2 regions of the Citrobacter enshiensis genome follow, and region 1 is predicted to be linked to the other one. Evidence: predicted binding sites of a transcription regulator. Region 1 holds the regulator's gene; the other holds the start of a gene.
What was found. Region 1 encodes LexA, which represses DNA repair genes until DNA is damaged. Its sites were predicted from a motif close to TNCTGTATGTACATACAGNA; they were not measured.
Positions count from the first base shown of each region.

Region 2: the regulator LexA is predicted to act here: its motif matches at 7,954-7,973, upstream of sbmC (DNA gyrase inhibitor SbmC).

Region 1 is NZ_CP119862.1:4,515,004-4,531,160, reverse strand. Features, by position in the region: gene malK (maltose/maltodextrin ABC transporter ATP-binding protein MalK) at 1-532, shown strand, start outside; gene P2W74_RS21565 (maltoporin) at 607-1,932, shown strand; gene malM (maltose operon protein MalM) at 2,046-2,999, shown strand; gene ubiC (chorismate lyase) at 3,180-3,677, shown strand; gene ubiA (4-hydroxybenzoate octaprenyltransferase) at 3,689-4,561, shown strand; gene plsB (glycerol-3-phosphate 1-O-acyltransferase PlsB) at 4,657-7,077, opposite strand; gene P2W74_RS21540 (diacylglycerol kinase) at 7,243-7,611, shown strand; gene lexA (transcriptional repressor LexA) at 7,721-8,329, shown strand; gene dinF (MATE family efflux transporter DinF) at 8,397-9,722, shown strand; gene P2W74_RS21525 (CsbD family protein) at 9,853-10,062, shown strand; gene zur (zinc uptake transcriptional repressor Zur) at 10,129-10,644, opposite strand; gene P2W74_RS21515 (cupin domain-containing protein) at 10,759-11,247, shown strand; gene dusA (tRNA dihydrouridine(20/20a) synthase DusA) at 11,399-12,394, shown strand; gene pspG (envelope stress response protein PspG) at 12,528-12,770, shown strand; gene P2W74_RS21500 (quinone oxidoreductase) at 12,945-13,928, opposite strand; gene dnaB (replicative DNA helicase) at 14,010-15,425, shown strand; gene alr (alanine racemase) at 15,571-16,157, shown strand, end outside.
Region 2 is NZ_CP119862.1:1,817,474-1,833,630, reverse strand. Features, by position in the region: partial or broken gene P2W74_RS08730 (1-propanol dehydrogenase PduQ) at 1-815, shown strand, start outside; partial or broken gene P2W74_RS08725 (SLBB domain-containing protein) at 812-2,189, shown strand; partial or broken gene P2W74_RS23510 (BMC domain-containing protein) at 2,192-2,461, shown strand; gene P2W74_RS23505 (hypothetical protein) at 2,413-2,535, shown strand; gene P2W74_RS23500 (hypothetical protein) at 2,580-2,666, shown strand; partial or broken gene pduU (propanediol utilization microcompartment protein PduU) at 2,754-3,108, shown strand; gene pduV (propanediol utilization protein PduV) at 3,113-3,565, shown strand; gene P2W74_RS08705 (hypothetical protein) at 3,550-4,395, shown strand; gene P2W74_RS23790 (hypothetical protein) at 4,385-4,726, shown strand; partial or broken gene P2W74_RS08700 (L-threonine kinase) at 4,859-5,728, shown strand; gene P2W74_RS08695 (DUF496 family protein) at 5,762-6,097, opposite strand; partial or broken gene P2W74_RS08690 (FUSC family protein) at 6,270-7,330, opposite strand; gene sbmC (DNA gyrase inhibitor SbmC) at 7,467-7,937, opposite strand; partial or broken gene dacD (serine-type D-Ala-D-Ala carboxypeptidase DacD) at 8,060-9,232, opposite strand; gene phsC (thiosulfate reductase cytochrome B subunit) at 9,384-10,148, opposite strand; gene phsB (thiosulfate reductase electron transport protein PhsB) at 10,145-10,723, opposite strand; partial or broken gene phsA (thiosulfate reductase PhsA) at 10,738-13,014, opposite strand; partial or broken gene sbcB (exodeoxyribonuclease I) at 13,413-14,838, shown strand; gene plaP (putrescine/proton symporter PlaP) at 14,950-16,157, opposite strand, start outside.

The DNA.
Region 1 (16,157 bases):
TCAGGTCGAGGCGATGACGTTGGCCGACAAGATTGTCGTGCTGGACGCCGGTCGCGTCGCGCAGGTCGGTAAACCGCTGGAGTTATACCACTATCCGGCAGACCGCTTCGTGGCGGGCTTTATCGGTTCTCCGAAGATGAACTTCCTGCCGGTGAAAGTCACCGCGACGGCGATCGATCAGGTTCAGGTGGAGTTGCCGAATCACCAACACGTCTGGTTGCCGGTTGAAAGCCGCGATGTTCAGGTCGGCGCAAATATGTCTTTAGGTATTCGTCCGGAGCATCTGCTGCCCAGTGATATCGCCGATGTCACCCTGGAAGGCGAGGTTCAGGTCGTCGAACAACTTGGTCACGAAACGCAAATTCATATCCAGATCCCCGCCATCCGTCAAAACCTGGTGTACCGCCAGAATGACGTGGTGTTGGTAGAAGAGGGTGCCACATTCGCTATCGGCCTGCCGCCAGAGCGTTGCCATTTGTTCCGTGAGGATGGCACTGCATGTCGTCGGTTGCATCAAGAGCCGGGCGTTTAAGCATTCCCATTAAATACGCGAAGTCTGCAAAAGACGATGTGTAAAAAAGAAAAGCAATGATCTCAGGAGATAGAATGATGATTACTCTGCGCAAACTCCCTCTGGCAGTTGCAGTTGCAGCAGGCGTTATGTCTGCTCAGGCAATGGCCGTGGATTTCCATGGTTATGCTCGTTCCGGCATTGGCTGGACGGGTAGTGGCGGCGAACAACAATGTTTCCAGGCAACCGGTGCTCAAAGTAAATACCGTCTCGGTAACGAATGTGAAACCTATGCGGAATTGAAATTGGGTCAGGAAGTGTGGAAAGAAGGCGATAAGAGCTTCTACTTCGACACTAACGTCGCCTACTCCGTAGCACAGCAGAACGACTGGGAAGCCACTGATCCGGCATTCCGTGAGGCGAACGTGCAGGGTAAAAACCTGATCGACTGGCTGCCGGGTTCGACCATTTGGGCTGGTAAGCGCTTCTATCAACGTCACGACGTTCATATGATCGACTTCTACTACTGGGATATCTCTGGTCCTGGTGCAGGTATCGAAAACATCGATCTGGGCTTCGGTAAACTCTCCCTGGCGGCGACCCGTTCCCAGGAAGCGGGCGGTTCTTACATTTTCTCCAGCAACGATATCTATCGTGACTTCAAAGACACGGCAAACGACGTCTTCGACGTTCGTTTAGCGCAAATGGAAATTAACCCGGACGGTGTGCTGGAACTGGGCGTTGACTACGGCCGCGCTAATAAGACCGACGGCTTCAGCTTTGCTGACGGCGCCTCCAAAGACGGCTGGATGTTTACTGCTGAACATACCCAGAGCATGCTGAAAGGCTACAACAAGTTTGTGGTTCAGTACGCGACTGACGCAATGACCACCCAGGGTAAAGGCATTCCACAAGGTTCCTTCACTGGCAATACCTTCCCAAATGGCAACAACGATGGTTTCGTTAACAACGACATCAACAACAACGGTAGCCTGGTTCGTATCCTTGACCACGGCGCCATCTCTCTGGGTGACAGCTGGGACCTGATGTACGTCGGTATGTATCAGGATATCGATCGTGATGATAACAACGGTACCACCTGGTACACCGTGGGTATTCGTCCGATGTACAAATGGACGCCGATCATGAGCACCCTGATGGAAGTGGGCTACGACAACGTCAAATCTCAGAAAACCGACGATACCAACGACCAGTTCAAAATCACCCTGGCGCAACAGTGGCAGGCTGGCGACAGTATTTGGTCTCGTCCGGCAATCCGTCTCTTCGCAACCTACGCGAAGTGGGATGAGAAATGGGGCTATGACAACGGCGTTGCATTCAGCGACACCAGCACCACAACCTACAGCCGTGGCGACAACGATGAGTGGTCCTTCGGTGCCCAGATGGAAATCTGGTGGTAATACATCGCTAATCTGACGTAAAGACCTAAAGAGGGGCGCAAGCCCCTCTGTTCTGGAGTTTAGCGCGCTATTGCCTGGCCACCGCTGAACCCATGCTATCTGAGGTGATAACAATGAAAATGAAGAAAAGTCTCGTTGCCCTTTGTTTATCTGCAGGGTTATTCGCAAGCGCACCGGGCGTGACGCTGGCGGACGTGAATTATGTTCCGCAAAACACCAGTGCTGCGCCTGCGATTCCAACTGCTGCGTTACAACAATTAACCTGGACGCCTGTCGACCAGAGCAAAACGCAGTCCACACAACTTGCCACCGGCGGTCAACGCCTTGATGTCGCAGGTATTAGTGGCCCGGTTGCTGCCTATAGTGTACCGGCAAACATTGGTGAGCTGAACCTGACGCTGACCAGCGAAGTGAACAAGCAAACCAGCGTATTTGCGCCGAACGTTCTTATTCTTGATCAGAACATGACGCCTTCTGCTTTCTTCCCCAGCAGCTACTTTACCTACCAGGAGCCGGGCGTGATGAGCGCGGATAGCCTGGAAGGGGTGATGCGTCTCACGCCAGCCCTGGGCCAGCAGAAGCTCTATGTTCTGGTCTTTACCACCGAAAAAGATCTCCAGCAGACCACTAAGCTGCTCGATCCCGCTAAGGCATATGCAAAAGGCGTCGGTAACGCCATTCCGGATATCCCTGATCCTATCGCGCGTCATACCACCGACGGCCTGTTGAAACTGAAAGTGAAAACCAACAGCAGCTCCAGTGTGTTGGTGGGGCCGCTGTTTGGCTCTTCCGCTCCGGGTCCGGTTACCGTCGGCAACACGGCGGCGCCTGCGCCAGCGTATGCTTCCCCGGCGGCGGTTGCTGCCGCGCCTGTCGTCGCGCCAGCACCGGCGAAGAAAAGTGAGCCCATGCTGAACGATACCGAGAGCTACTTCAACAAAGCCATCAAAGATGCCGTCGCCGCAGGTGACGTGGATAAAGCGCTGAAACTGCTTGATGAAGCTGAACGCCTGGGGTCCACATCTGCCCGTTCCACCTTTATCAGCAGTGTAAAAGGCAAGGGGTAACCGTCTCCCCGCATTGCTGATTTTGCAACAACTGGTGCGTCTCCTGACGCACCTTTTTTTATCATTCCATGCGAATTGTTACACTCCTGTTGCGCAACAGTTCACTTAATTATGTTTACGCCTCCCGTAATCTCTTTTCTGCGATACAATGCCCTCACGTTATGAACTGGAGAGCAAGGCATGCCACACCCTGCGTTAACGCAACTGCGTGCGCTGCGCTATTTTGACGCAATCCCTGCGCTGGACTCCCAACAGCTGGACTGGCTGTTACTGGAAGATTCCATGACCAAACGTTTTGAGCAGCAGGGAAAACAGGTAAGCGTGACGTTGATTCGGGAAGGATTTGTTGGCCAACATGAAGTGGCGGAAGAACTGCCGCTATTGCCGACGGAATCCCGCTACTGGTTACGTGAAATTCTGTTATGCGCGGATGGCGAACCCTGGCTTGCCGGGCGTACTGTGGTGCCTGAGTCAACGTTGTGCGGCCCTGAGCTGGCGTTGCAAAATTTGGGTAAAACCCCGCTCGGGCGTTACCTGTTTACATCGTCGACGTTGACCCGCGATTTTATTGAGATTGGTCGTGATGCAGCGCTGTGGGGGCGTCGTTCCCGTCTGCGGTTGAGCGGAAAACCGCTCCTGCTGACAGAATTGTTTTTGCCTGCATCGCCGTTGTACTGAGAGGAAAAGATATGGAGTGGAGTCTGACGCAGAATAAGCTACTGGCGTTTCACCGCTTGATGCGTACGGATAAGCCAATCGGCGCGTTACTGCTGCTCTGGCCAACACTGTGGGCGCTGTGGCTGGCGACACCCGGTGCGCCGCCGCTGTGGATTCTGGCGGTGTTTGTGGCGGGCGTCTGGTTGATGCGCGCGGCGGGATGCGTGGTGAACGACTATGCCGATCGCAAATTCGACGGGCACGTCAAACGCACGGCGAACCGACCGCTGCCCAGCGGCGCCGTTACCGAGAAAGAAGCGCGGGCGCTTTTTGTGGTTCTGGTGCTCCTCGCTTTCCTGCTGGTGTTGACGCTGAATACGATGACGATTCTGCTGTCGGTCGCCGCGCTGGCCCTGGCGTGGGTTTATCCCTTCATGAAGCGTTACACGCATTTACCCCAGGTGGTGCTGGGTGCGGCGTTTGGCTGGTCGATACCGATGGCGTTTGCCGCCGTCAGTGAGTCAGTCCCGCTGAGTTGCTGGTTGATGTTCCTCGCCAACATTCTTTGGGCAGTGGCTTACGATACGCAATACGCCATGGTGGATCGGGACGATGACCTGAAAATCGGCATTAAATCAACGGCCATCCTGTTCGGTCAGTATGACAAGGCGATCATTGGCATCCTGCAGGTGGGGGTGTTGGCCTTGATGGCGCTGATTGGCTGGATGAACGGGCTGGGACTGGGATATTACTGGTCGCTGCTGGTGGCTGGCGCCCTGTTTGTCTATCAACAAAAACTGATTGCGCACCGTGAACGCGAAGCCTGTTTTAAAGCATTCATGAATAACAACTATGTTGGCCTGGTGCTGTTTCTGGGGCTGGCGATGAGTTACTGGCACTTCTGATAAAAAAGCCCGGTGGCGCTCGCGCTTACCGGGCCTACATTATTGCGCAGAACCGTAGGCCGGGTAAGGCGAAGCCGCTACCCGGCTTTTTAACATCACTCGTCCTGCGTTGCGCTTTCAATGGTTAAACGCACATCTGAGGTGATCAGATTAGCCAACATCTGATAAACCTTCATCGTCTCTTCAGGCTCCGCATCACCGGTATCGCTGATGTACTTCTCATCACGCAGGGTCAACACCAAAGAGCTGAATACCGCTTTGTCGAAGAACTCCGGCGCGTTGATCCCGTGCAGCACAGAAAGACGTTGAGCCACGGTGCGGCTCTCTTTTTCCAGCGTGCCGCGGTTAATCGACGGATTTGCACTCAGTAGCCAGAAGGTGATGGCATAACGTTGCAGCGTTTCACGCGCGCCCGCTGCTAACAGTTGCAGCGTACGGGAATGCGCGGGGTTGATATTCAACTCGTCATTCTGGACGGTAATCAGCCCCTGACGCTGCATTTCGCTTACCAGCGCGTCGATGACGCCCGCCAGTTCATCCCGCTCCCAGCGCAGGAACAGTTCTGCTTTCAGCATCGGGTAGAGAATTTCAACATGCTCAAGCAGCGCGTCGCGGGAGATGCGGCGATGCTGTGTCACGATGGCCGCCATCAGTGAAGGCAGAACCAGCATATGCGCAATGTTGTTGCGATAGTAAGTCATCAGTACCGCCTGCTCGCGCGGAAGAATGATGATATCGCCGATGGTATCTTTCTCGACCTCGAACTTGTTCATTTGCAGCGCGTGGTCAATCAGCGCGCTGGCGCTGACCGAAGGAACCGTAGAGTCGGTGGAATACGGGACATTGCGCATCAGATCCAGATAACACTCGAGCTGCTCCGTCAGTTGCTCACGCGTTAACGAACGCTGACGGGATGCGAGCAACGCGGTGCAACACAGGTTCATGGCGTTTGCCGCGCCCGCTTTGTTAATGCGGACCATCAACTCAGCAGCGATACCATTGACCGTTGGCGTCAGCCAGGCGGGACGCACGGCTTCGATCGGATCGATAGATTCACGCCACTCAGGAACATGCTGATTCAGGTACGTCATCAACGGCATCGGTTCGCCAAAGTTGACGTAGCCCTGACCCAGATTACGCAGCTTGCTCAAGCCACGCAGCATTTGCGGCAGGCTCTCTTTTTCTTTCGTCGCGCCACGCAACTCTTTGGCGTAGGTTCCCACTTCCATCACGTGCTCGTAACCGATGTAAATGGGTACCAGAGTGATCGGACGCGTACCGCCGCGCAGCATCGCCTGAATGGTCATCGACAGGGTGCCGGTTTTCGGATCCAGCAGACGGCCGGTACGGGAACGCCCGCCTTCCACAAAATATTCAACGGAGTAACCACGGCTAAACAGCTCGCCGAGATATTCGCGGAAGACGGTGGAGTAGAGTTTGTTGCCCTTAAAGGTTCGACGAATAAAGAACGCGCCCAGGCGGCGGAAAATCGGGCCAGCTGGCCAGAAGTTCAGGTTGATACCGGCAGCGATATGCGGCGGCACCAGCCCCTGATGATAGAGTACGTACGAGAGCAACAGATAGTCCATATGGCTGCGGTGGCAGGGCACATAGACGATTTCATGCCCATCGTGCGCCAACTGGCGTACACGCTCTGCGTTATGGACATTGATCCCCTGATACAGTCGGTTCCAGGTGAAACCCAGAATGCGGTCGGTCAGGCGGATCATCTCGTAGGAGAAGTTGGCGGCAATCTCTTCCATCAGCGCAATAGCGTTCTGCTGCGCTTTTTCATGAGAGATTTTTTTGCTGCGCGCTTCGTCTTCTACCGCGCGAGCAATGGCTTTTGACGCCAGCAACTTGTTAAACAGATCCTGTCGGGCAGGCAGACGCGGACCGACCGCCGCCAGACGCTGACGGGCGAAATGCATTCGCGCCACACGCGCCAGTTTTTGGGCAATAATTTTGTCGGTTCCGTGCTCGTCAGCCATCCGTCGTAAGGAAACGGAAGGCGAGAAGCGGACAAAACTATCGCGTCCCAGCCAGGAGACGGCAAAGAATTTCTGTACGCCGTTCAGCATACGCAGAGGGGGATTTACCTCACCCTTTTCACGCCCCGGAGAGCGGCCGAACATCACCGATACCGGCACCATCTGTACATCCAGGTCTGGATTACTGCGGTGAAGGTCGAGGTAATTGTGAAAGAGTTTGATCGACTCTTCTTTCGGCGTGTAGTAGGTGAATACGCGCGGGCCGCCGTGAATAAACACATAACGCGGCAGCAGAGTTCCGTCGATCTCCAACGGCTCTAACGGGTCGGGGAGATCGTGCGCCAGGCATTGGGCGCGCAGCGTCAGCAAGTCCGCTTTTGAGTTGTACGGTAAAACGTACATAATGGGACGAGATGTATCGAGCCCCAATTCCGGAGCGGGTTCCGCTGGAATAGACTTGCTTTTTACCAGTACGCTTAATGGTAAATTCAGTAATTTGTAGTAAATTCGTGGCCAGCCAGACATAAACGATGTAAAGCCTCTGGTTAATAATGCAAATGCGCTGCAAGGATATCAGAAAGTCTAGCGAATTTCTGGTGTATCCCGTCATACTTCGCGCCGCTGTAACCCGAATTTCGTGGGTTAACGATATAATGTCATTGACGCTGATAATGCAAAAAGGTTCTTTTGATGGCCAATAATACCACTGGACTTACCCGAATTATTAAAGCTGCTGGTTATTCCTGGAAAGGTTTTCGTGCTGCATGGATTAATGAAGCAGCATTTCGTCAGGAAAGTGTTGCTGTACTGCTGGGGGTAGCGATTGCCTGCTGGCTGGATGTGGATGCCATCACGCGTGTTTTGTTGATTGGTTCTGTCATGTTGGTGATGATAGTGGAAATCCTCAACAGCGCGATTGAGGCAGTGGTTGACCGCATTGGCTCTGAATACCATGAGCTTTCCGGGCGGGCGAAGGATATGGGGTCGGCGGCAGTATTGCTGTCGATCTTTGTCGCGATGATCACCTGGGGAATCCTGCTGTGGTCGCATTTTCGATAAGGGTTCCATAATCCGATAAATCTCTTGTTTTTTGTGCTGTTTGTGGTTCCAAAATCGCCTTTAACTGTATATACTCACAGCATAACTGTATATACACCCAGGGGGCGGAATGAAAGCGTTAACGGCCAGGCAGCAAGAGGTGTTCGATCTCATTCGGGATCACATCAGCCAGACAGGCATGCCACCGACGCGTGCGGAGATCGCGCAGCGTTTGGGGTTCCGTTCCCCAAATGCGGCTGAAGAACACCTGAAAGCGCTGGCACGTAAAGGCGTCCTTGAGATTGTCTCCGGTGCTTCTCGCGGTATCCGTCTGCTGGTGGAAGAAGAAGAGGGGCTGCCTTTAGTGGGCCGCGTGGCGGCAGGGGAACCCCTTCTGGCACAGCAGCATATTGAAGGCCACTATCAAGTCGACCCGTCGCTGTTTAAACCTAATGCCGATTTCCTGCTGCGCGTCAGCGGTATGTCGATGAAAGATATTGGGATTATGGACGGCGATTTGCTGGCGGTACACAAAACCCAGGACGTGCGTAACGGCCAGGTGGTCGTGGCGCGTATTGACGATGAAGTCACCGTAAAACGCCTGAAAAAACAGGGCAATAAAATCGAGCTTCTGCCAGAGAACAGTGAATTCAAACCGATCGTGGTTGACCTGCGCGAGCAAAACTTCACGATTGAAGGGCTGGCGGTCGGTGTCATCCGCAACGGTGAGTGGTTGTAATATTGTTTTGATACAGTGGCGCATCTCGCGCCACTGTTTGTTTTAACTCCTGCTCAGGCTTTCCTGCATGCCTTTCTTTACCTCTTCCGACAAAGCGCTCTGGCGTCTCGCGTTACCGATGATCTTCTCCAATATCACCGTTCCCTTGCTGGGACTGGTGGATACTGCGGTCATTGGGCATCTGGACAGCCCTGTGTATCTGGGCGGCGTTGCCGTGGGCGCAACGGCAACCAGTTTTCTCTTTATGCTGTTGCTCTTCTTACGCATGAGCACCACCGGGCTGACGGCTCAGGCGTTTGGCGCCAAAAACCCCCAGGCACTGGCGCGCGCGCTGGTGCAGCCACTGATTCTGGCGCTGGGAGCGGGGGCCTTAATCGCGTTGTTCCGTACGCCAGTAATCGATCTTGCATTGCATATCGTCGGTGGAAATGAAGCGGTGCTGGTACAGGCGCGACGTTTTCTGGAGATCCGCTGGCTGAGCGCCCCGGCATCGCTGGCGAACCTGGTTCTGCTTGGCTGGTTGTTGGGCGTTCAGTATGCCCGTGCGCCGGTGATCCTGCTGGTTGTCGGCAACATCCTCAATATTGTGCTCGATCTGTGGCTGGTGATGGGCTTGCATATGAACGTGCAGGGCGCAGCACTGGCGACGGTGATCGCAGAATATGCCACGTTGCTGCTTGGCCTGATGATGGTGCGCAAGGTTCTTCCTCTGCGCGGCGTGTCGTCCATGATGCTGAAACACGCCTGGCGGGGGAATTTCCGCCGCTTGCTGGCGCTTAACCGGGACATCATGCTGCGCTCGTTGCTGTTGCAACTGTGCTTCGGTGCGATCACGGTTCTGGGCGCGCGGCTGGGCAGCGACATCATTGCGGTGAACGCTGTTCTGATGACCCTGCTGACCTTTACCGCCTATGCCCTTGATGGATTTGCTTATGCTGTCGAAGCGCATTCCGGGCAGGCGTATGGCGCGCGTGACGGCAGCCAGTTGCTGGATGTCTGGCGTGCTGCATGTCGGCAGTCAGGGATTGTGGCGCTGCTCTTTGCCCTCGTTTATGCCCTGGCGGGCGAGCACATCATCGCGCTGCTGACGTCGTTGCCGCAAATTCAACTTTTGGCCGATCGCTACCTTATCTGGCAGGTGGTGTTGCCGTTAATCGGTGTCTGGTGTTATTTGCTGGATGGCATGTTTATCGGGGCGACGCGTGCGGCGGAAATGCGCAACAGTATGGCCGTTGCGGCGCTGGGATTTGCCCTCACGCTGTGTGCGTTGCCCTGGCTCGGCAATCATGGACTGTGGCTGGCGTTAGCCGTTTTTCTGGCGCTTCGTGGACTCTCGTTGGCCTGGATCTGGCGACGTCACTGGCGGCATGGAACCTGGTTTGCCCGAGCGTGATGGTTAAAAGTTCCGAATATCAAAATGAACATGGGATCACTGACTACAATTAATCTCACGTCCAGCAGAAAACGTAGTGTATTTGGGCGAAGCAATATCGCTAATCACCACTAATCATGAGGACTCGATGATGAATAAAGACGAAGTCAGCGGTAACTGGAAACAGTTCAAAGGGAAAGTGAAAGAGCAATGGGGCAAGCTGACCGATGATGATATGACGGTCATTGAAGGTAAGCGCGACCAGTTGGTCGGTAAGGTCCAGGAACGTTACGGTTACGCCAGAGACAAGGCGGAAAAGGAAGTGAGCGACTGGGAAACGCGTAATAAATACCGCTGGTAATCAGCCGCGGTGACCCGAAAGTACAAGGATGTACAGTCCATTGGGCGGTTTTGCCGCCCAACCTGCTTAACGCGGTTTTTTCTTCACCAGAATCGAATGATCGTGCTGGCACTCATCAGGATGGCGACACGCTTCAACTTCAACGCACGCCGGGCATAACCCGTGCGCTTCAATCACGTTATGACGCAGGGCAAAGCCCATTTTTGCCGCCAGCGTATGCATAATATCTTCCACGCCCTCGGTGCTTTCTTCTTTCACCACGCCGCACCGGTCACAAATGAACATGGCTGAACTATGGGTCGGCTGATCGAACAGATGGCAGAGCACATAGCTATTGGTGGATTCGACCTTGTGAACAAAGCCCTGCTCGAGCAAAAAATCGAGCGCACGGTACACCGTAGGCGGCTTGGCCTGCGGTTCAGTTTCACGTAGCAGGTCCAACAGATCATAGGCGCTGATGGCCCCTTGTTGCAGGCTCATCAAACGCAACACTTCGAGGCGCTGAGGAGTGAGTCGCACATTGCGCTGCGCACAGAGTTTCTCAGCTTGCGCCAATAGGTCTTGTGTTGTGATCTTTTCCATTTGGCACCCCGGAGTACGTGAAACGTTAATCCCTTACTTTATCATGTTCTTCTTAAAACACCGAGATCCCCCGCGGTGTGCTATACCTGACGCATTGCACACTGGAAAACCAAAATGAAAAGACCTGATTGCATTCGTCACTGGCGCGACGCAGAAGGCGCCGATGACTCTACCTATCCTGATAGCGATGAGCTATTTTCCATCGGGGCACCGCTGGCGCGAACGCTCGGATTGCGTCGGCTTGGCATTCACCATGAACGCCTCCCGCCGGGTCGTCGTACCTCATATCCGCATGCGGAAAGCGACGAAGAAGAGTTCATCTATGTGCTGGAAGGCTATCCCGAAGTCTGGATAAACGGCTATCTGTGGAAATTAGAACCCGGAGACAGCGTCGGTTTTCCGGCGGGAACAGGGGTGTGCCACACCTTTATCAATAACACCAGTGCAGAGGTTTGCCTGCTTGTTGTCGGGGAGGCGAATAAAAAACACAATCGCATCTACTACCCGCTTAATCCGGTGTATGCCGCCACACGAGAAGATCGCTGGGTTGACCATCCGCCGCAGTTTTTTGGCTCGCACGACGGAAAACCAGGGCGAAAATAGTGCTGTTCCTTGTCGTTGACCATCGGGCAGGGACGGTCTGCGCCGTCGGCCCGGCTCACACGCAATGCAGCCATCTGCGTGTGGTCTTGCCTCTCTGGTTTTGCTTTATGCTATAGTAGCGCCCCTTTTTCAGAATGCTTAATTAATCGCCATGTCAGAAACTTCGTCCCCCGTTTTTCCTGCCCATCGTTTTTCTATCGCGCCGATGCTCGACTGGACGGACAGACATTGCCGCTATTTCCTGCGCTTGCTCTCCCGCCAGACGCTGCTCTATACCGAAATGGTCACGACTGGCGCGATCATTCATGGCAAGGGCGACTACCTGGCGTACAGCGAAGAAGAACATCCGATCGCGCTGCAACTGGGCGGTAGCGACCCTGCGGCGCTGGCGCAGTGTGCAAAGCTGGCACAAGAGCGCGGTTATGATGAGATCAATCTCAACGTGGGTTGCCCTTCTGACCGTGTACAAAACGGCATGTTCGGCGCCTGCCTGATGGGCAATGCGCAACTGGTGGCGGATTGCGTGAAGGCGATGCGTGATGTGGTGTCGATTCCGGTGACGGTCAAAACCCGAATCGGCATTGACGATCAGGACAGCTACGAATTTCTCTGCGATTTCATTAATACGGTTGCCGGTAAGGGCGAATGCGAGATGTTTATCATCCACGCACGCAAAGCCTGGCTCTCCGGGTTAAGCCCGAAAGAAAACCGGGAGATCCCGCCGCTGGATTACCCGCGTGTCTACCAATTGAAGCGTGATTTTCCGCATCTGACGATGTCGATCAACGGCGGCATTAAATCGCTGATTGATGCGAAAGCGCATCTGCAGCACATGGACGGCGTGATGGTCGGGCGCGAAGCCTATCAAAACCCCGGTATTCTGGCCTCTGTCGACCGTGAGATTTTCGGTGCGACGATGGGCGATGCCGATCCGGTTGCGGTGGTGCGTGCGATGTACCCGTATATTGAGCGCGAACTCAGTAACGGCACCTATCTGGGTCATATCACCCGCCATATGCTGGGTCTGTTCCAGGGCATTCCGGGCGCGCGTCAGTGGCGTCGCTACCTGAGTGAAAATGCCCATAAAGCCGGTGCCGATATCAACGTGCTGGAGCACGCGCTGAAGTTGGTGGCGGATAAGCGTTAATTTTTCACTAAAACCTGGTCAAATTCACCACGCCCTGCACAATGTTGCGGGGCGTTTTTCTTTAAAATCAATGTGTTATTTTTTGGCATGTTTCTTGTAATGGTCTGTGCAGATTTCATTAGGGGAGAGCATCATGCTGGAACTACTGTTTGTAATTGGATTTTTCATCATGTTGATGGCGACGGGGGTTTCCCTGTTGGGCGTTCTGGCCGCGTTGGTGGTGGCGACGGTGGTGATGTTTCTGGGGGGGCTGTTTGCACTGATGTTTAAACTGCTGCCCTGGCTGTTACTGGCCATTGCGGTGGTGTGGGCCATTAAGGCGATAAAAGCACCGAAAATCCCACAATATCAGCGCAATAACCGTTGGCGTTACTAAAGATGTGAGGGATGCGTCACAACCTGAAACTTTGCTCTTAGAACCCATTAGGAATTGATTATCAAACCTGTCACTATTGCGCGTCTAACGAATTCATCGAGCTGTACCCTACATACAGCCGAACAAAAAAAAGAAAGGGCTTCCCATGTGGAAGCCCAATTTCTTTCTACGCCATTAAGGGATTAGCAGGCTCGAACCCTGCGTCGTTCTGCTCTCCAGCGCCTGATGCGCGCGCTGTGCATCTTTCAACGCATACTTCTGATTTTCTGTTACATCGACCTTGATAACGCCGCTGGCAATCAGCGAGAACAGCTCATTACTGGCCTCGGTGAGTTCGTCACGATTGGTGATATACCCTTGCAGAGAAGGGCGGGTCGTATACAGCGAGCCTTTTTGGTTCAGAATACCTAAGTTGACGCCGGTGACCGGTCCTGACGCATTGCCAAAACTGACCATCAGGCCACGACGTTGCAGACAATCCAGCGAAGCTTCCCATGTATCTTTGCCAACTGAGTCGTAAACGACCTGCACTTTTTTGCCGCCGGTGATCTCTTTGACCCGATCGACGATATTTTCTTCACGGTAGTTGATCACCTGCCAGGCGCCCGCCTGCAAAGCCCGTTGCGCTTTTTGCGCGTTGCCAACCGTACCGATAAGTTTAGCGCCCAGCGCTTTCGCCCACTGACAGGCAATCAGCCCTACACCGCCCGCGGCGGCATGGAATAAAAAAGGCTCATCGGGTTTGATTTCATAGGTTTTGCGCAGCAGATAATAGACGGTTAAGCCTTTGAGGAAAGAGGCCGCCGCCTGCTCGAAAGAGATAGCGTTCGGTAAAATGGCGGCTTTATCGGCAGGGACATTGTGCACAGAACTGTAGGCCCCGAGCGCTGATTGGGCATAAACGACGCGGTCGCCAGCTTTGACATGTTTGACGTTGCTGCCAACTTTACTGACAATCCCCGCCGCTTCTGTGCCTAATCCACTGGGTAACGAGGGAGGCGGATACAGGCCACTGCGAATATAGGTATCAATGTAGTTAATGCCAATGGCTTTATTTTCGACCTGGATTTCGTTCTCCGCCGGGTCTGCGGGCATAAAGTCCACCACCTTTAGTACGTCAGGGCCACCATGCTTGTGAAATTCAATTCGTGTTGCCATGCTTCCTCCAGAACGTATCGTTAGGGTCTACTTATATGGTAATCTTTCGACCCACTCTTTATCTCGGTAACTCCATTCACTATGGCAGGAAACAAACCCTTCAACAAACAACAGACTGAAGCTCGTGACCGCGATCCGCAGGTTACCGGGCTGAAAGTGCCGCCGCACTCGATTGAAGCGGAGCAGTCGGTGTTGGGCGGTTTAATGCTGGATAACGAACGCTGGGATGATGTGGCTGAGCGCGTGGTGGCAGAAGACTTTTACACCCGCCCGCACCGTCACATTTTTACCGAAATGCACCGCTTGCAGGAGATGGGCAAGCCTATCGACCTGATCACCCTGGCGGAATCGCTGGAAGTACAGGGGCAACTGGACAGCGTCGGCGGTTTTGCGTATCTGGCGGAGTTATCCAAAAATACGCCAAGTGCGGCGAATATCAGCGCGTATGCCGATATTGTCCGCGAACGCGCCGTCGTTCGCGACATGATTTCTGTCGCCCATGAAATAGCGGATGCGGGTTTCGACCCGCAGGGTCGCTCAAGTGAAGATCTGCTCGATTTGGCGGAATCACGCGTCTTTAAAATCGCCGAAAGCCGCGCCAATAAAGACGAAGGCCCGAAAAACATCGCGGATGTGCTGGATGCCACCGTTGCGCGTATCGAACAGTTGTTCCAGCAGCCGCACGATGGTGTCACCGGTGTGAATACCGGGTATGACGATCTCAATAAAAAGACGGCGGGTTTGCAGCCGTCGGATCTGATCATCGTTGCGGCGCGTCCGTCGATGGGTAAAACGACATTTGCGATGAACCTCGTCGAAAATGCCGCGATGTTGCAGGATAAGCCGGTTCTGATCTTCTCTCTTGAGATGCCCTCAGAGCAGATTATGATGCGTTCTCTGGCGTCGCTTTCGCGCGTGGATCAAACCAAAATTCGTACCGGGCAACTGGACGATGAAGACTGGGCGCGGATCTCCGGCACCATGGGGATTTTGCTTGAAAAGCGCAATATTTATATTGATGACTCCTCTGGCCTGACGCCGACGGAAGTGCGCTCCCGCGCGCGGCGTATCGCCCGCGAACACGGCGGTATCGGGCTTATCATGATCGACTACCTTCAGCTGATGCGCGTGCCGTCGCTCTCCGACAACCGTACGCTGGAGATCGCCGAAATCTCCCGATCGCTCAAAGCGTTAGCGAAAGAACTTCATGTTCCGGTCGTGGCGCTGTCACAGCTTAACCGTTCACTGGAACAACGTGCCGATAAACGCCCGGTTAACTCCGATTTGCGTGAATCTGGCTCCATTGAGCAGGATGCGGATTTGATCATGTTTATCTACCGTGACGAGGTTTATCACGAGAACAGCGACTTAAAAGGCATCGCAGAAATTATTATTGGTAAACAACGTAACGGCCCCATTGGTACGGTACGTCTGACATTTAACGGTCAGTGGTCGCGTTTTGATAATTATGCGGGGCCGCAGTACGACGACGAATAAATCTCCGTCATTCTTCACGCCGCAGATGCGTTGACTGCGCTCGATCACCCCGGTCACTGAGTTATCTAAGTTCCCGGGGAGCCTCGGGCTTGTCGCCGTCCTGCAACGTGAACGATTTAGGCGATTCTTTTTATAAGGATTTGAAATGCAAGCGGCAACTGTTGTGATTAACCGCCGCGCTCTGCGACACAACCTGCAACGACTGCGTGAACTGGCACCTGCCAGCAAACTGGTTGCGGTCGTGAAAGCGAACGCTTACGGACACGGTCTGTTAGAGACCGCGCGGACGCTCCCCGACGCTGACGCCTTTGGCGTCGCGCGTCTCGAAGAAGCCCTGCGACTGCGTGCAGGTGGGATCACGCAACCCATCCTGTTACTCGAAGGCTTTTTTGATGCCGCCGATCTGCCGACCATCTCCGCGCAGCATCTGCATACCGCCGTGCACAATCAGGAACAGCTCGTCGCATTAGAGTCAGCAGTGCTGGATGAACCGGTGACCGTGTGGATGAAACTCGATACCGGTATGCACCGTCTGGGTGTCCTTCCCGAACAGGCCGAGGCATTTTATCAGCGCCTGACGCAGTGTAAAAACGTGCGCCAGCCGGTGAACATCGTCAGCCATTTCGCCCGCGCAGACGAACCAGAATGTGGCGCGACCGAGCAGCAGCTCGATATTTTTAACACCTTCTGTGAAGGTAAGCCGGGGCAGCGTTCCATTGCGGCCTCTGGCGG
Region 2 (16,157 bases), 2.2 Mb from region 1:
CTGGTTCAGCCGCCAGTTTGGTATTGAAATCGAAACCTGTGTTGCCATTCCAACCACCAGCGGGACTGGGTCTGAAGTGACCAGCGCGTGTGTGATAAGCGATCCCGACAAAGGGATTAAATACCCGCTGTTCAACAACGCTCTCTATCCGGATATGGCGATCCTCGATCCCCGACTGGTCGTCAGCGTCCCCCGCCAATATCACCGCCAACACGGTATGGATGTATTGCACGCATGCCCTGGAAGCCTATGTTTCCTCACGGGCCAGTGATTTCACTGACGCGCTGGCGGAAAAAGCCGCGCAAATCGTTTTTCAGTATCTGCCCGTCGCCGTTAAAAAAGGGGATTGCCTGGCGACGCGCGGAAAAATGCACAACGCGTCAACCCTGGCTGGCATGGCGTTTAGCCAGGCAGGTCTGGGGCTTAACCATGCCATCGCACACCAGTTGGGAGGCCAATTTCACCTCGCTCCATGGGCTTGCCAATGCCGCTGCTACTTACCCTCAGTCATTCGTTTTAATGCGCGGGATCCGCGAGCGGCAAAACGGTACGTAAGATTCGCGAAAGCTTGTCAGTTATGTCCTGACAATGCGAAAGACATCACAGGGTTAAATGCGCTGATTCGCAGTATTGAACAACTCATAAGACAATGCGCCATCCCTTCTTTTTCCGAAGTGCTGACTGATGGTAAAACCGAGTATTCCCAGCGAATCCCTGCCATGGTTCAGGCTGCACTGGCAGATGTCACGTTAAAAACTAATCCGCGCCCCGCTGATGCCTGCGCCATTCAAGAGTTGTTGGAGGAATTGATATGAATACGGCTCCTAATGCCTTCGAATTCACTGAACTTATTGTTTGCGATGCTCAGGCAATCCGGGAAAGAGTTCGTGCTGCGGGGGTGGTAGGTGCCGGAGGCGCTGGTTTTCCCGCCCATGTCAAACTGCAGGCGCAGGTGGAAATCTTCCTGGTCAACGCCGCAGAATGTGAACCGATGCTGAAGGTTGACCAACAGCTTATGGCCCAACAGGCGGCTCGTCTGGTGCGTGGCGTGCAATACGCGATGAAAGCAACCGGCGCCCGCGAAGGCATTATTGCCCTCAAAGAAAAATATCGTCCTGCCATCGCCGCGTTAACCCCGTTTCTCCCTTCAGACATCAGGTTGCACATTTTGCCGGATGTTTATCCGGCAGGTGATGAGGTTCTGACATCTGGATGGCGACAAGGCCGATCGCGTCCCCCCTGCGGCTTTGCCTGTCAGCGTGGGCGTTGTCGTCAATAACGTGCAGACCGTGCTGAATATTGCCAGGGCGGTGGAACAGCAGTTTCCCGTCACTCGCCGCACTCTGACGGTTAATGGCGCAGTGGCTCACACCACAGACGCTGACCGTCCCCATCGGTATGTCATTACGTGAGGTTCTCTCTCTGGCGGGAGGAGCCACCATTGATTCTCCTGGCTTTATCAATGGTGGCCCAATGATGGGACATTTGCTCACCACGCTGGATACCCCGGTAACCAAAACCACGGGGGGATTGCTGGTATTGCCCGAAAAGCACCCACTGATCCAGCGGCGTAGGCAGGATGAACGCACGCTGCTTTCCGTTGCGAAAACGGTCTGCGAACAGTGTCGGTTATGTACTGATTTGTGCCCACGACATTTGATAGGCCAGAATTATCGCCGCACCCTGCTTGGTACGCGCGGTGAACTACCAACAGGCCGCGACACCCCAACTGTTGCTCAGCGCGTTGACCCTGTTCGGAATGCAATGTTTGTGAAATGTGTCGCCTGTCCGGTTGGCATCTCCCCAATGCGTATTAACCGCATGCTCAAGCGTGAGTTGCGGGCGCAAAACCTGCGTTATGAAGGGCCACTGAATCCTGCCGATGAAATGGCGAAATATCGGCTGTTGTCCGGTAAAACGGCTGATTTGCTAAGCCTGGGTCTTAGCGACTGGTATCACGAAGCACCGTTATCAGAAACCGAACACCTGACGGATAACGTCACTCTGCTTCTGCGCCAACATATTGGTGCCAATACCCTCCCGCAGGTGCAAAAAGGTGACCGCGTCGTTCGTGGCCAGTGCGTCGCAGATGTCCCTCCGGGTGCATTAGGCCGCGCCCCATTCACGCCAGTATTGTCGGCATCGTTAGTGACGTCACTGAGCTGGCAATTACGGTTGTAAGAGGTTAACCATGTCTCAGGCAATAGGTATTTTAGAACTCACCAGTATCGCTAAAGGAATGGAATCAGGCGATGCCATGCTGAAAAGCGCCCAACGTTGAATCTTCTGGTCAGTAAGACCCATCTGCCCAGGCAAATTTTTACTGATGATCGGCGGTGATGTAGGTGCGGTGCAACAAGCCATAGCGACCGGTTCCTCACTCGCCGCAGACATGCTCCGTCGACAGCCTGGGTGTTACCCAATATTCATGCCAGCGTCCTCCCCGCGATCAGCGGGCTGAACAGTGTTGATAAGCGTCAGGCCGTCGGGATTGTGGAAACCGTGGAGCGTGGCGGCATGCATCAGCGCCGCTGACCCGTGCGGTCAAAGCCTCAAATGTCACGCTGGTTCGGGTACATATGGCGTTTGGTATCGGAGGCAAATGCTACATGGTGGTAGCGGGCGATATTTCTGATGTTAACATACGCCGTTACCGTTGCCAGTGAAAGCGCGGGCGAAAAAGGGCTGCTGGTCTACCGCTCTGTGATTCCACGTCCACATGAAGCCATGTGGCGACAAATTGTGGAGGGATAATGGAAAGACAACCCACGACGGATCGTATGATCCAGGAATATGTCCCTGGTAAGCAGGTGACGCTGGCGCATCTGATTGCCAATCCAGGCAAAGATTTATTTAAAAAACTGGGGCTGCAGGATGCCGTATCAGCCATAGGTATTCTGACCATCACACCCCCAGCGAGGGCCTCCCATTATCGCCTGTGATATCGCCACCAAGTCAGGTGCCGTGGGATTGGTTTCTCTCGACCGATTCACGGGTGCCGTTGTGTTAACGGGAGATGTTTCTGCCGTTGAATACGCGCTGAAACAGGTCACCAGAACACTGAGTGAAATGATGCTGTTTACCTCATGCCCCGTCACGCGGACCTGACACCATGAAGCGCATGATGCTTATTGGCCCCAGCCAGTGCGGTAAAACGTCACTCACGCAATGTTTACGTGGCGAGACGCTTCATTACCAAAAAACACAGGCCATCGTGTGGTCTCCGGACACGATAGACACTCCGGGCGAATATCTGGAGAACCGCTGTCTCTACAGCGCGCTGCTGGCAAGTGCCTGTGAAGCTGAAATGATTGCCCTGGTGCTGAACGCTGATGCCCCCTGGTCCCCCTTTTCTCCGGGGTTTACAGCGCCGATGAACAGACCCGTCATTGGCATCGTCACAAAATCCGATCTGGCAAACGCGTCGCGTATTTCAACCGTACATAACTGGTTGGCGCAAGCCGGAGCTGAACACATCTTTACCACCAGCGCCGTGACCAATTCAGGCGTCGATGAAATGTTTGATTTTCTGACCGCAAAGGAATCTTTATGTCTCACAAAATAATGGCCATTAACGCAGGCAGTTCATCGCTAAAATTCCAGTTACTGGCGATGCCGCAGGGCACGGCTATCTGTCAGGGTTTGATCGAACGTATTGGTATGGTCAATGCGCAGGTCACGATAAAAACGACCACGCAAAAATGGCAAGAAACATTGCCGATGGCGGATCATCGTGAAGCCGTTGCGCTACTGCTGGAGAAGCTCATTGATTATCAAATTATCAATGCATTAACTGACATTACAGGTGTCGGTCACCGCGTCGCGCACGGAGGAGAATCGTTTAAAGATTCGGCGCTGATCACAGATGAAACGCTGGCGCAGATAGAACACCTCGCAGAACTGGCCCCTTTGCACAATCCGGTCAATGTCATTGGCATTAAGGTATTTCGGCAATTGCTGCCCAACACGCCGTCAGTTGCCGTCTTTGATACGGCTTTTCATCAGACACTGGATGAACCCGCCTATATCTATCCCTTACCCTGGCGCTATTACGCCAGAGCTTGGTATTCGTCGCTACGGATTCCACGGCACCAGCCACAAATATGTCAGTGCGACGCTGGCAGAAAAGCTGGGGGTTCCGCTCAGCGCGCTACGCATTGTGTGTTGTCATCTCGGCAACGCAGCAGGTCTTTGTGCTATCAAAGAGGTCTGTCCGTTAACACCTCGATGGGATTCACGCCGCAGTCAGGTGTGATGATGGGGACCCGCAGTGGTGATATCGATCCGTCCATTTTACCGTGGATTGCGCAGCGAGAAGGTAAAACACCGCAACAACTTAATCATTTATTAAACAACGAGTCAGGCTTGCTGGGGGGTCTCCGGAATATCCAGTGATTATCGCGATGTTGAACAGGCTGCTGATTCGGGGAACAGACAGGCAGCACTGGCGCTCACCCTGTTTGCCGAACGTATCCGCGCCACGATAGGCAGCTACATTATGCAGATGGGCGGACTGGATGTTCTCCTGTTTACCGGTGGGATTGGCGAAAACTCGTCTCGCGCCAGGTCGGCAATCTGTCATAACCTGCATTTTCTTGGGCTGGCGATTGATGAAGAAAAAAATCAACGCAACAGCACGTTCATTCAGACAGACAACGCGATGGTCAAGGTGGCGGTGATTAATACCAATGAAGAACTCATGATCGCACAAGATGTTATGAGATAGCCTTAACCGAAACGGCGGGCTTTTTGCGTACCTGCGTAATTAAAGCATCACCACAAGTTGCGGTAAATCAAGGTAATAGCATGATCAGCATGACACTATGCGCCGAGAATTGCTGATCAAGAAGGTGTATACATGGCTGTAGCACAATGCCCGGCGTCATGCGGTGAACTTATTCAGGGTTGGATTCTTGGCAGTGAGAAGCCGGTCTCCTGCCCTGTCGACTGGTACAGCACCGTCGAGGTAGGTTCAGGCTCGCCTCTGGCGGATGAGCGTTCACTTTCACGCACGATGGTAGATCGGGTGCTTGCGCACTTTAACTACCCTGCCTGCTGGAGCCAGGAGATACGGGTGGATGTCCATTCCACCATTCCTGTTGCCAAAGGAATGGCCAGCAGCACCGCAGACATTGCCGCTACAGGCAGCTTGCCACTGCGCACCATCTGGGCCACACGCTTGATGAATCCACCCTTGCGCAGCTTTGCGTTTCACTCGAACCGACCGACAGCACCGTTTTCCGCCAGCTTACGCTTTTTGATCATAATGATGCTTCAACGCAGATCGCCTGCGAAGCGCAACCGCAGCTCGATCTTTTAGTGCTCGAAAGTCCCGTGACTTTACGTACCTCGGATTATCACCGGTATTCCCCGTCTTGATCGTTTACACGCGGGCGCGGCAGCCTTGCAGCAAGCCTGGGAAGCCGTGCAGGAAGCGTGCGTAACGCAGAACCCACGACGGATGGGTGAAGCCGCGACCCTGAGCGCCATCGCCAGCCAGATGTTGCTTCCAAAACCCGACTTCAATGCGTTGTTATCGATCGTTGAAGAGTGTGATTTATACGGCGTGAATGTGGCGCACAGCGGCAGCGTTGTCGGTTTGATGCTGGACCGGGAGCGTCATGATGTCGATTACATTAAATGGACGCTTACAGAAAGAAAACTGACGAACCATTGGCCAGAACAGCATTTACTTAGAATGGTAAAGGGTGGGGTTGAACTGCAGTGAGAACCGCACCGCGATCCTCACTGCGGTAACGCATTATTCTGCTTTTGCGTCAGGGTTTTTCATTTCACCCATTGCTTTGAGCTTTTTAGAAATGTCGCGACGTTCTTTGGAGATTTCTGCATTTTTGATGATGTAATCATCAACGCGATCTTCATAGTCGGTTTTCATGCTGGCGATAATGCCCTGGATCGCTTCAACGCTCATACCTGGTTTGATGTAGTCGCTCAGGTTGTCCAGCAGCAGCACACGCTTCTGGTTGTCACGGATCTTTTTCTCAACGTCCTGGATTTCACGTTGCAGCTTGTTCTTACGGCGAAACAGACGAACAAATTCCAGCACGTCCTGGAAAGAAGGCTTGGTAGTTTCCATTTTTACACCCCTGATAATGTGAGATTCGGATTCGTTTAAGCAACCGCGACAAGTAAGGGTAAACATTACTTTTAGCCGTTGCAGATGACAATGGTTTTATCCTTTTTCCGTATCATACCCTTATTCCTTGCTGAATCGAAGCAGCAGTAGAATCATTCACCTTATCTGCTCTTTATTTGCGCAATGCGCGACAGATCAAATGCGAGAGTAGCTCCAGTTGGCGCGCGGTTTCCATGCTTAGCCAAACATAGCCATGAATGGGGATTTCAGCCACTCTGTCGCTATGCTGTTCATTAATCAGTTGCCGAAGTTCCGCCACAATGTCGTTCAGCTTCCCGGTGTTTGCCAGCACCGGCTGCGGGGTTTCCTTCATACAACGCATGCGTAATCGTCAGTAACGTTTGCTGGATCATCTGTTGCGTTTCACGCAGTGTATGGGCATTCAGCATCACGAAATGGCTGGTGCGCGATGCCCAGTGTGCATTAATTTGCAGCTCGAGCATGCAGACCAGATTGCGGTTAATCGTTTGAATTGCTTCAAATATCGATTTATGAATATGGGTTTCTTTACTGGCGGGCGTAATCAAGCCGCGCATCTTCACGACATCCCCAAGTAGCCGCTGTAAGTGTTTATCCAGCCCGTGGACGTTCAAGCAAGTTAGGAGAAAGCGCCGCCTGATAGAGTCGGTTATAGGACGTGACGCACTGCGCCAGTTGGATCCGCCAGTGTATAAACGCCCGTTGCGGCCAGATACCGGTAAACAACATGGCCAAAAGCGACCCCAGAATCACATCGCCGCCTCGCCATAATGCCGTCTCCATATCGCCTGCTGGCGCACCTACCACCACGGCCAGGGTGATTCCTATCAACAACGCCTGATACGGTTTTTTGCCTAACGCCAGCCACCCGCACAGGAACATCGCCACCGCGCACCAGATAATCATCAGCGGTAATGAGAAAAGCTCCAGGCGCAGCGCCACCAGCCCTAACGCCGCTCCCAGAATCGTACCGCCGATACGTTCAAAGGCCCGGGGGACCACGTTACCCCAAAAGGAGATCGGCCCCATAATGACCACCAGCGTAATAAGTGGCCACGTGCCTTCCGGGATATGGAACAGACGAACGAACAGAAATGTGAGGATAAATGCCAGCGCAATGCGAATCCCATGCACGACGCGGTAGTGGCGATACAAACGAATTTCAAAGGGGCTCAGCGACTTATCGGTACGCACTTTCGGCTCCATCTGGAAATCACAAAAAACGCATTGTACCTGCTTTTTCACTGAAAACATCACTGCTGCGGACAGATCTTATCCAGGATGAACGAATGTCGCGATCGTCCGCGCAGTAACGCCGAAAACATCAATATCACGACTTCGGTTGTACCGGTATATGCATTTCAATATCCCAGTACCCGTCTTCTGCCCCATTATTCAGATAGACCTCAAAACAAGGTTTGCCGGAAATCTGGTAACGGCTATCCTGCAGCACGCTATTGAAAAACTGATACCACGGCGTCGCGAAATCGTTATTTTCAACGCGTGTGACAGCAACAGCATATTGACCGCCCACTATTTCAGTGAGGATCACACCTTCGCTGTTTTCGGGCAACGTGAAATCAGCGGGTACTGAAACAACGGTATCGCAACGCAGTTTCTCCGCCGGGACTTCATCAGGGTTATCATAGTAAACGGCAATCCATTCCAGCGGCACGATCTGGTTTCCATCAACCCACATCATCAGTTGTTCAAAACCTTGTTTTACCGTTTTTTCCCACGGTCCAACCATGTGAAAACCGGCAATCCTGCGTTTCTCTGCTTGTCTGATCTCGTAGTTCATAATGCCTCCGTCATTATACTGTTATTATATACAGTATAATTTTCACCTAACAGCCACAAGGAAATAGTGATTATTATGTGAGCAGACTCGCACTCTCGCCAGTCTGCCCCGGAACAAATCCGTTATGCCTTATGGTGAAAATAATCGCTCAGACGCGAAAAAACGCCGCCTTTATCAACGGATTCCAGCGTCACCAGCGGCCAGTGCGCGACCAGTTTATCCCGATCGTAGAGTTCAATTTCGCCAACCCGTTGATGTGCGGCAATAGGTGCCACAATCTCTTTTCTATCAAGTACATATTTTGCTTTGATATTAGGAATTTCTGCTTTTGGAAGCGCTAACCAAAAATCCTGCTCAGTGCCTAATGTGATGTTCTCTTTTGTCACCGTACCATATGCGTTCGCTACCAACTTTCTTCCCACTTTTAAGAATTTGCACCGTGTCGAAATTCTGTTGCCCCCAGTGCAACAGTTTACGGGCTTGTTCTTCACGGCCTTTCGGGCTTTCAGCCCCCATCACCACGGCGATAAGGCGGCGCTGCCCATCCACGGAAGAGGCGATAAGGTTATATCCGGCGCCAGAGGTGTGTCCGGTTTTAAGACCATCAACGTTGAGCGTTTTATCCCACAGCAGGCCATTGCGGTTTTGCTGCGTGATGCCATTCCAGGTGAGGCTCTTTTCGCTATACATATGATAAAACTCAGGTTCGCCATGAATAATCGCACGCGAAAGTACCGCAAGGTCATACGCCGAACTGTGCTGACCCGGCGCATCCAGCCCGTGTACCGTTTCAAAATGCGTATCCTGTAAATTTAGCTTTTGCACATAGCGGTTCATCATGGCAACAAACTGCGGCTGCCCCCCGGCAATGTAATCCGCCAGCGCCACGCAAGCATCGTTGCCTGAATCAACGATCAGCCCACGACTTAAATCATGCACCGTGACGCGGTCGCCCTCTTTTAAGAACATCAATGAGGAACCCACAAACACAGGATTGTCTTTTGCCAGGCATCACGTCCGACAGTCACAATGTCGTTGCGGCTAATACGATGGCTGTCGATGGCGCGGTCAACCACATACCCGGTCATCAGTTTGGTCAGGCTGGCAGGGTTACGCTGCTGGTGTTCGTTATTGGCGGTAAGAATCTGTCCTGTCGTGTAATCCATCAGCACCCACGCCCCTGCGTCAATGGCTGGCGGCTGGGGAGAAAAGTCCGGGGTATTGGTTGCAAAGGCAGATGTAAGATTCAACGTAAACAGCGAAGCGGCAATAAACAAACGGGATTTCAACAGCATGTCCTCAGAAAGAGAATAATTTGCTGTTCTTTTTACGGAAGTTCTGTTGAACAAACATGAAAAAATTGCAAGAAAATGTGACTCAAAGCACATTTCCTTGCATGATTTTAACCCACCGAGCCTGTTTTCCGGGTTTCAGCGCGGGGGAAAATTATCCCTTACGCGGCGAAGTTTCCGCATGATGACTGCGATGGCGGTGATAACCGTCTATCATGCTGCGGAAAATTTGCCCTGGTGTATCACCGAGCGTGCAAAGGTAAATATGTGCGCAAATAAACAGCAGCCCAACGACGGCTAACGCCATATGCAACACCAGCATTATCGGACCTGCCCCCATGAATTGCGGATACAAACACAGAAATCCGCTGATGATCAACAGAGGCACGAGCGCATACATGATGGCCAGATACGCCAGTTGCTGTAGCGGGTTAAATTTATTTTCCGTCGTGCGGCATAAGGTGCGCTTCGCATGCATAATGCCGCACAGGTAAAAACGCGTTTGCCGCAGACACCGCGTGACCAGTCCGTTGACGTTCACCTTGTAGTGATGTCCGTTACCACCGAACGCATTAATGAGGATGAAGCCGATCCAACATGCCGCCAGCGCAAATCCGCACACGGTATGTAGTTTCACCATTAATGCCACAGGTCCGATTGAAAAATGGCCAAACAGACCACTGAGCAAAAGCAGGACAAAGAGCAGAGCATTTCCCCAGTGCCAGCGGCGGATCGCCAGTGAATAGAGGTAGTCACGTTGCTCTTCCCCTGTCGCCGTTTTCGGTGAAAACATGGCGCGCAACAGCGCATGCGCCCCAAGTGCGGCAAGCAGCATCAACACCACGCCCCCCGCACAGACGAGCCATAAAGGCCAGTAATCCGGCGTGTAGTTCAGTTCGGCTCCCCAGATGGTATTCATACTTTACCCTCCTGATGTATCTCCTTGCGTCGGTATAAACTGACCGCACCACTGCCTTCTTCCTGCTGCCGGTACACCTCTTTTTGGCCGATCCAGTGTTGGATCTCCGGTTCATCGAGTCGACCAAATTTCAGCGCATCCGTCGGACACACGGAGACGCAGGCGGGCTGTTGTCCTGATGCCAGACGCGTATCGGCACAGAAATTACATTTTTCGGCAATCCCCGTTTGGGGATTCAGAAAGCGAACGTGGAACGGACACGCTGCAACACAGTAATCGCAGCCGATACAGCGCGATTTATCGACCTGCACGATGCCGTTTTCATCACGGAATGAGGCGCCGGTTGGGCATACCGTGACGCAGGGGGCGTCTTCGCAATGCTGACAGGAGACACGGATAAAACGAAAATGATCCAGCGTGGCAGATTCAGGGTCAGGCGTTTGGATCTGCACCTGAACGCGGCTAAATCCCTCCGGGACATCATTAAGCACCTTACAGGCCACCGTGCACGCCTGGCATCCAATGCAGCGTTTCTCGTCATGCAACATGGCATATGAATTCGTCGGTTGATTCATGCTTTTCTCCTTCCTCATGCCCGGCTAAGCGTGACGCCAGCGGTATGCACCACCGTGCCAGAAACCGGACTGGTCACATGCGGCAGCAAGTTTCCGCAGTGAATGCCGTGCGTTGTCGCGGCGGTTTTCGCCCCGGCTTTCGCCCCAAAGCCCATGTAAACAAACAGCGTATCGGGTCGAATGCCTGCCGTGACCAGCGCTTTCCCTTTTTCTTTGCCGGTTGCGTTTTCCAGCCAGATCTCGTCCCCATTGCGGATACCCTTTTCGCGGGCTGTCTGCGGGTGGATCCAAACGGCGTTATCCCACATCAACTCACTGAGTAACGGGACATACTGCGTCGCGCCGTTGGTATGTACGGCAACCTTGCCCTGAATAAAATAAAGTTCGTCGTCTTTTTTAAGTGCGATGTGGCGGGCCTGAGGTATCCCATAGCCAGGCAACAAGGCTTCCAGCGCTTCAGAGTACAACTCGATTTTGCCGGACGGCGATTTGAAACGTAGCTGGTCGCCATAGGTTCCTTCACTGTCTGCCGCCGCCGCGCCGGGATAACGCGTGACAAACTGACGAACGGATTCTGGCTCACGCAACAACAGCGGCACACCCCATTCCCGATACCCTTTCTGGCGCAATTCCGCCGACAAGCCATGATCGCCATTGAGCTGATACAGCTGACGAGTCTGCATATCCTGCCAGGGGAAGTAATGCCCCAGGCCCAACTGCACAGCCAGCTCTTTCCAGATTTGCCAGCTCGGACGCGCCTCGCCAATGGGGTCCACCACCTGCTGGCGCAACGCATAAGCGGGATTGAGCCCAGACATGTCGGAGATTTCTTCATCACGCTCAAGGTAAGTGCATTCCGGTAACAGATAGTCTGCGTAAGCCGCGCTCTCACTCAGATACACATCGCAACTCACGACCAGATCCAACTGCTCCATGGTTTTCACCAGATCCGGTCGACAGGTGACGGTTTGCAGAGGATTGTGGCGGGACATAATCCAGCCCTTCACCGGGTAAGGCGTCTGTTTTAGCACCGCGTCAATCACGCTTTGGACGACACCACCGCCTGCCGCGATAATGTTGAATTGCGGCGCCACTAAATCAATGCGCTCTGCCTTCGGCTTGGGCATATTTTTGACGTCAGGTTTTGCCAGCACCGGAGCGACCGTTTCTCCTGCCAGTTTGTTATACGTTGCGGCCCCTTTTTTTCTGGTACATCCCGCCCTCGCGCTCAATATTTCCGAGCAGCACGTTCAGGGTAAAAATCATGCGCCGCATGTCGATCTCTTCTTGAGAGAATGTTGCGCGATGACCGGGGCTGACCATGGCATGCGGCGCGCAGGCGGCAAGCTCTCGCGTGACCCGCACAATCACATCGGCAGGCACGTCGGAATGCTGTTGCGCCCACGCAGGCGTGGTCTCTTTCACCGCATCCACCAGCTGCGCGAATCCGCTGGTGTAACGCTCAACAAAGGCGGCATCGTAAAGATTTTCGTTGATCATGACGTGGCACATTGCCATCAATACCGGTAAGTCACCGCCGGGACGAATCGCATGCCACTCATCTGCTTTGCTGGAGAAAACGGAAAGACGCGGATCGAAGCTGACCATTTTGGCCCCCTTCTCCTGCGCGGTCATCAATTCATGGGTATCCGCAACTTCGATCCCCTCATACAAATTATGTCCAAACGAGACCATGTAGCGGGTATTTGCGATGTCCATCGCCAGGTCTCCACCCATCATCACTTTTGCCGCAATGGATTTTCCGGCAGGACAGGTTGAGGCATGTGTGAAGGTATTCGGAGAGCCGAATGCGGTAGCCAGATGAAACAGATGGCCTGAAAGCGAGCCGGACTTGGAAGAAAATACGACCCCTTCCGGCCCATATTGCTTTTTAATTTCCGTCATTTTTTCAGCAATTTCTTTATAAGCCTGCTGCCAGCTAATGACCTGCCATTCACCACCGCCGCGCGGGCCGGTGCGCTTCATGGGTTTCACAATACGATGAGGATCGTTCACCAGGCTGACACCGCTGCCGCCCCTGGCGCAAACCCGCGTTCCCTGCTGGGGGGCATGAGGATTGCCTTGAATAAAAACCGTTTTATTTTTAATGACCTGTGCCTGAATCGGACACCGAAACGAACACATTTCGCACAGACTGGGCGTCAGGGATGTTTTACCGTTCACTCCCTCTGTCGGATTGCGCGCCAGTGCTCCGGTGCAAAGCCGCCTATGGCGCACGCGGAACAACTCAACCCGACGCCTTGCAAAAAACTACGCCGACTGATGCTCATATAACCTCCTGTTATTAGATATATCCAATAATTATATTGAATATATATCGTAAGTTTATGTCCTTACTCACAATTCATAACAGAGAGCAATAAAATAGATAAATAGCTAAAAATTGTTACTTATCAAAAGATTCCGAATACAGTCAAATAATGACAGTCAGCAAGAAAATAACCCCATTGGATGTCGTCAAATTAGCGTAAATTTATATCACTGCCCAGGCTCACTCTATTAAAACAAAGATACAAATCAGCTACGTTATTTCTGTATTCGCTGAAATTTAATAACAACCCAATTAATTCGCATTCGTGATTCAGGCAAAGCACCGGTCTTGCTGATTACCCTGTCGTTTTTTGTTACTCTTACCAGAGCGAAAATTGAAACCGGGTACAACTCCACAATGAATGACGGCAAGCAGCTTCCTACCTTTTTGTTCCACGATTACGAAACATTTGGTACACACCCCGCACTGGACAGACCCGCACAGTTCGCCGCGATTCGCACCGATAGCGATTTTAACGTTATTGGCGAGCCGGAGGTGTTTTACTGCAAGCCTGCCGATGATTACCTCCCGCAAACCGCAAGCCGTGCTGATCACCGGCATCACGCCGCAGGAAGCGCGGGAAAAAGGGGAAAACGAAGCCGCCTTCGCTCAACGAATTCACGCCCTGTTTAGCGTGCCGAAGACCTGTATCCTTGGCTACAACAATGTCCGCTTCGATGATGAAGTCACGCGCAATATTCTGTACCGCAACTTTTACGATCCCTACGCCTGGAGCTGGCAACACGACAACTCACGCTGGGATCTGCTGGATGTGATGCGCGCCTGCTACGCTCTGCGACCGGAAGGGATCAACTGGCCCGAAAACGATGACGGGCTGCCCAGTTTTCGCCTTGAACATTTAACCAAAGCTAACGGAATTGAACACGCCAACGCACACGATGCGATGGCCGATGTTTATGCAACCATTGCGATGGCGCAACTGGTGAAATCGCGCCAGCCGCGTTTGTTTGAGTACCTTTACACCCACCGTAACAAGCATAAGCTGGCTGCGCTGATTGATGTCCCTCAGATGAAGCCGCTGGTCCATGTCTCCGGTATGTTTGGCGCATGGCGCGGCAATACCAGTTGGGTCGCCCCACTGGCCTGGCACCCGGAAAATCGGAATGCGGTGATCATGGTGGATCTGGCGGGTGATATTTCCCCGCTGCTGGAGCTTGACAGTAATACCCTGCGCGAGCGGTTATACACAGCCAAAGCCGATCTGGGCGATAACGCCGCAGTTCCCGTCAAACTGGTGCACATCAATAAGTGCCCGGTTCTGGCGCAGGCCAATACGCTGCGCCCGGAAGATGCGGACCGGCTGGGCATTAATCGCCAGCAGTGTCTCGATAATCTGAAAGTGTTGCGCGAAAAACCCGCAGGTACGCGATAAAGTCGTGGCGATCTTTGCAGAAGCAGAGCCGTTTACCCCCTCGGATAACGTTGATGCTCAGCTTTATAATGGCTTTTTCGGCGATGCGGATCGTGAAGCCATGAAGATCATTCTGGAAACGGAGCCGCGCAATTTACCCGCGCTGGATATCACCTTCGCCGATAAGCGCATAGAAAAACTGCTGTTTAATTATCGCGCCGTAATTTCCCGGGCACCCTGGATGAAGCGGAACAGCAGCGCTGGCTGGAGCACCGCCGTCAGGTCTTCACACCAGAGTTTTTGCAACGCTATGCGGATGAATTGCAGATGTTGTATCAGCAGTATGCTGATGATAGCGGGAAGCAAACGTTACTGAAATCGCTCTGGCAGTACGTCGAAGAGATTGTCTGAGAACCTAGTAAGTCCCTGATGACTGAATCTGCAGCATAAAAAAACCGGAGACAGCGCTCCGGTTTTTTATTTTGCGCCAGGCCGAACAGACGGGCGCAGAAAAGTCAGCGGTTACGCGACGTCTTCGTACTGCGGCACCGGGTTGCGGAAGCTTTTGGTCACGCAGGCCAGATAAATCAGGCCAATCGCGGCCCAGATCAAGCCCAGCACCATGGAGCTCCTCTCCAGGTTAACCCACAGCGCGCCAACGGTCAGCGCACCACACATCGGCAGGAACAGATACTGGAAATGGTCTTTCAGCGTTTTGTTGCGCTTCTCACGGATCCAGAACTGTGAAATCACCGACAGGTTAACAAATGTAAATGCCACCAGCGCACCGAAGTTGATAAGCGCAGTCGCCATCACCAGGTCAAAGTTGATTGCCAGCAGAGCAATCGCCCCCACCAGAATGATGTTCATCGCCGGTGTACGCCATTTCGGGTGAACGTAACCGAAGAAACTTTTCGGGAACACGCCGTCACGACCCATCACGTACATCAGACGTGCTACGCCCGCATGTGCCGCCATACCAGAAGCCAGTACGGTGATGGTGGAGAAGATCAACGCGCCAACCTGGAAGGTTTTACCCGCAACATACAGCATAATTTCTGGCTGAGAGGCATCCGGATCTTTAAAGCGAGAAATATCCGGGAAATACAGCTGCAGGAAGTAGGTTGAAAAGATGAAGATCAGGCCGCCGATAAGCGCGGTCAGGAAAATAGCACGCGGAATAACGCGCTCTGCATCTTTGGTTTCTTCCGACAGGTTGCTAATGCCGTCAAACCCGGTAAACGAGAAGCACAGAATCGTCGCACCGGTGATCATCGGAATCACGTGCGCATCACCAGACCAGAACGGACGCGAGCTGGCCAGCGTACCGGCGCCTTCGCCTTCAAACACACCGTAAACTACCATGCCCAAAATGACCGCAATCAGCACCACCTGCAACACCACAATAACGGTATTGAAGTTAGCCACGGATTTGAGACTGCGCAGGTTAAATGCCGTCATAAACGCCACCAGGGCGATAACAAACACCCACGACGGGATCGAAGGCACAAGGGCTTCAAAGTAAATTTTCGCCAGCAGAATGTTGATCATCGGCGCGAACAAGTAGTCGAGCAGAGAAGACCAACCCACCATAAAACCGACGGTAGGGCTAATGGATTTCTGGGCATAGGTATACGCAGAGCCAGCAGAAGGGTAACGACGTACCAGCTTCCCGTAGCTCAGCGCCGTAAACAGAATAGCGATCAACGCGAAGGCGTATGCCGTCGGTA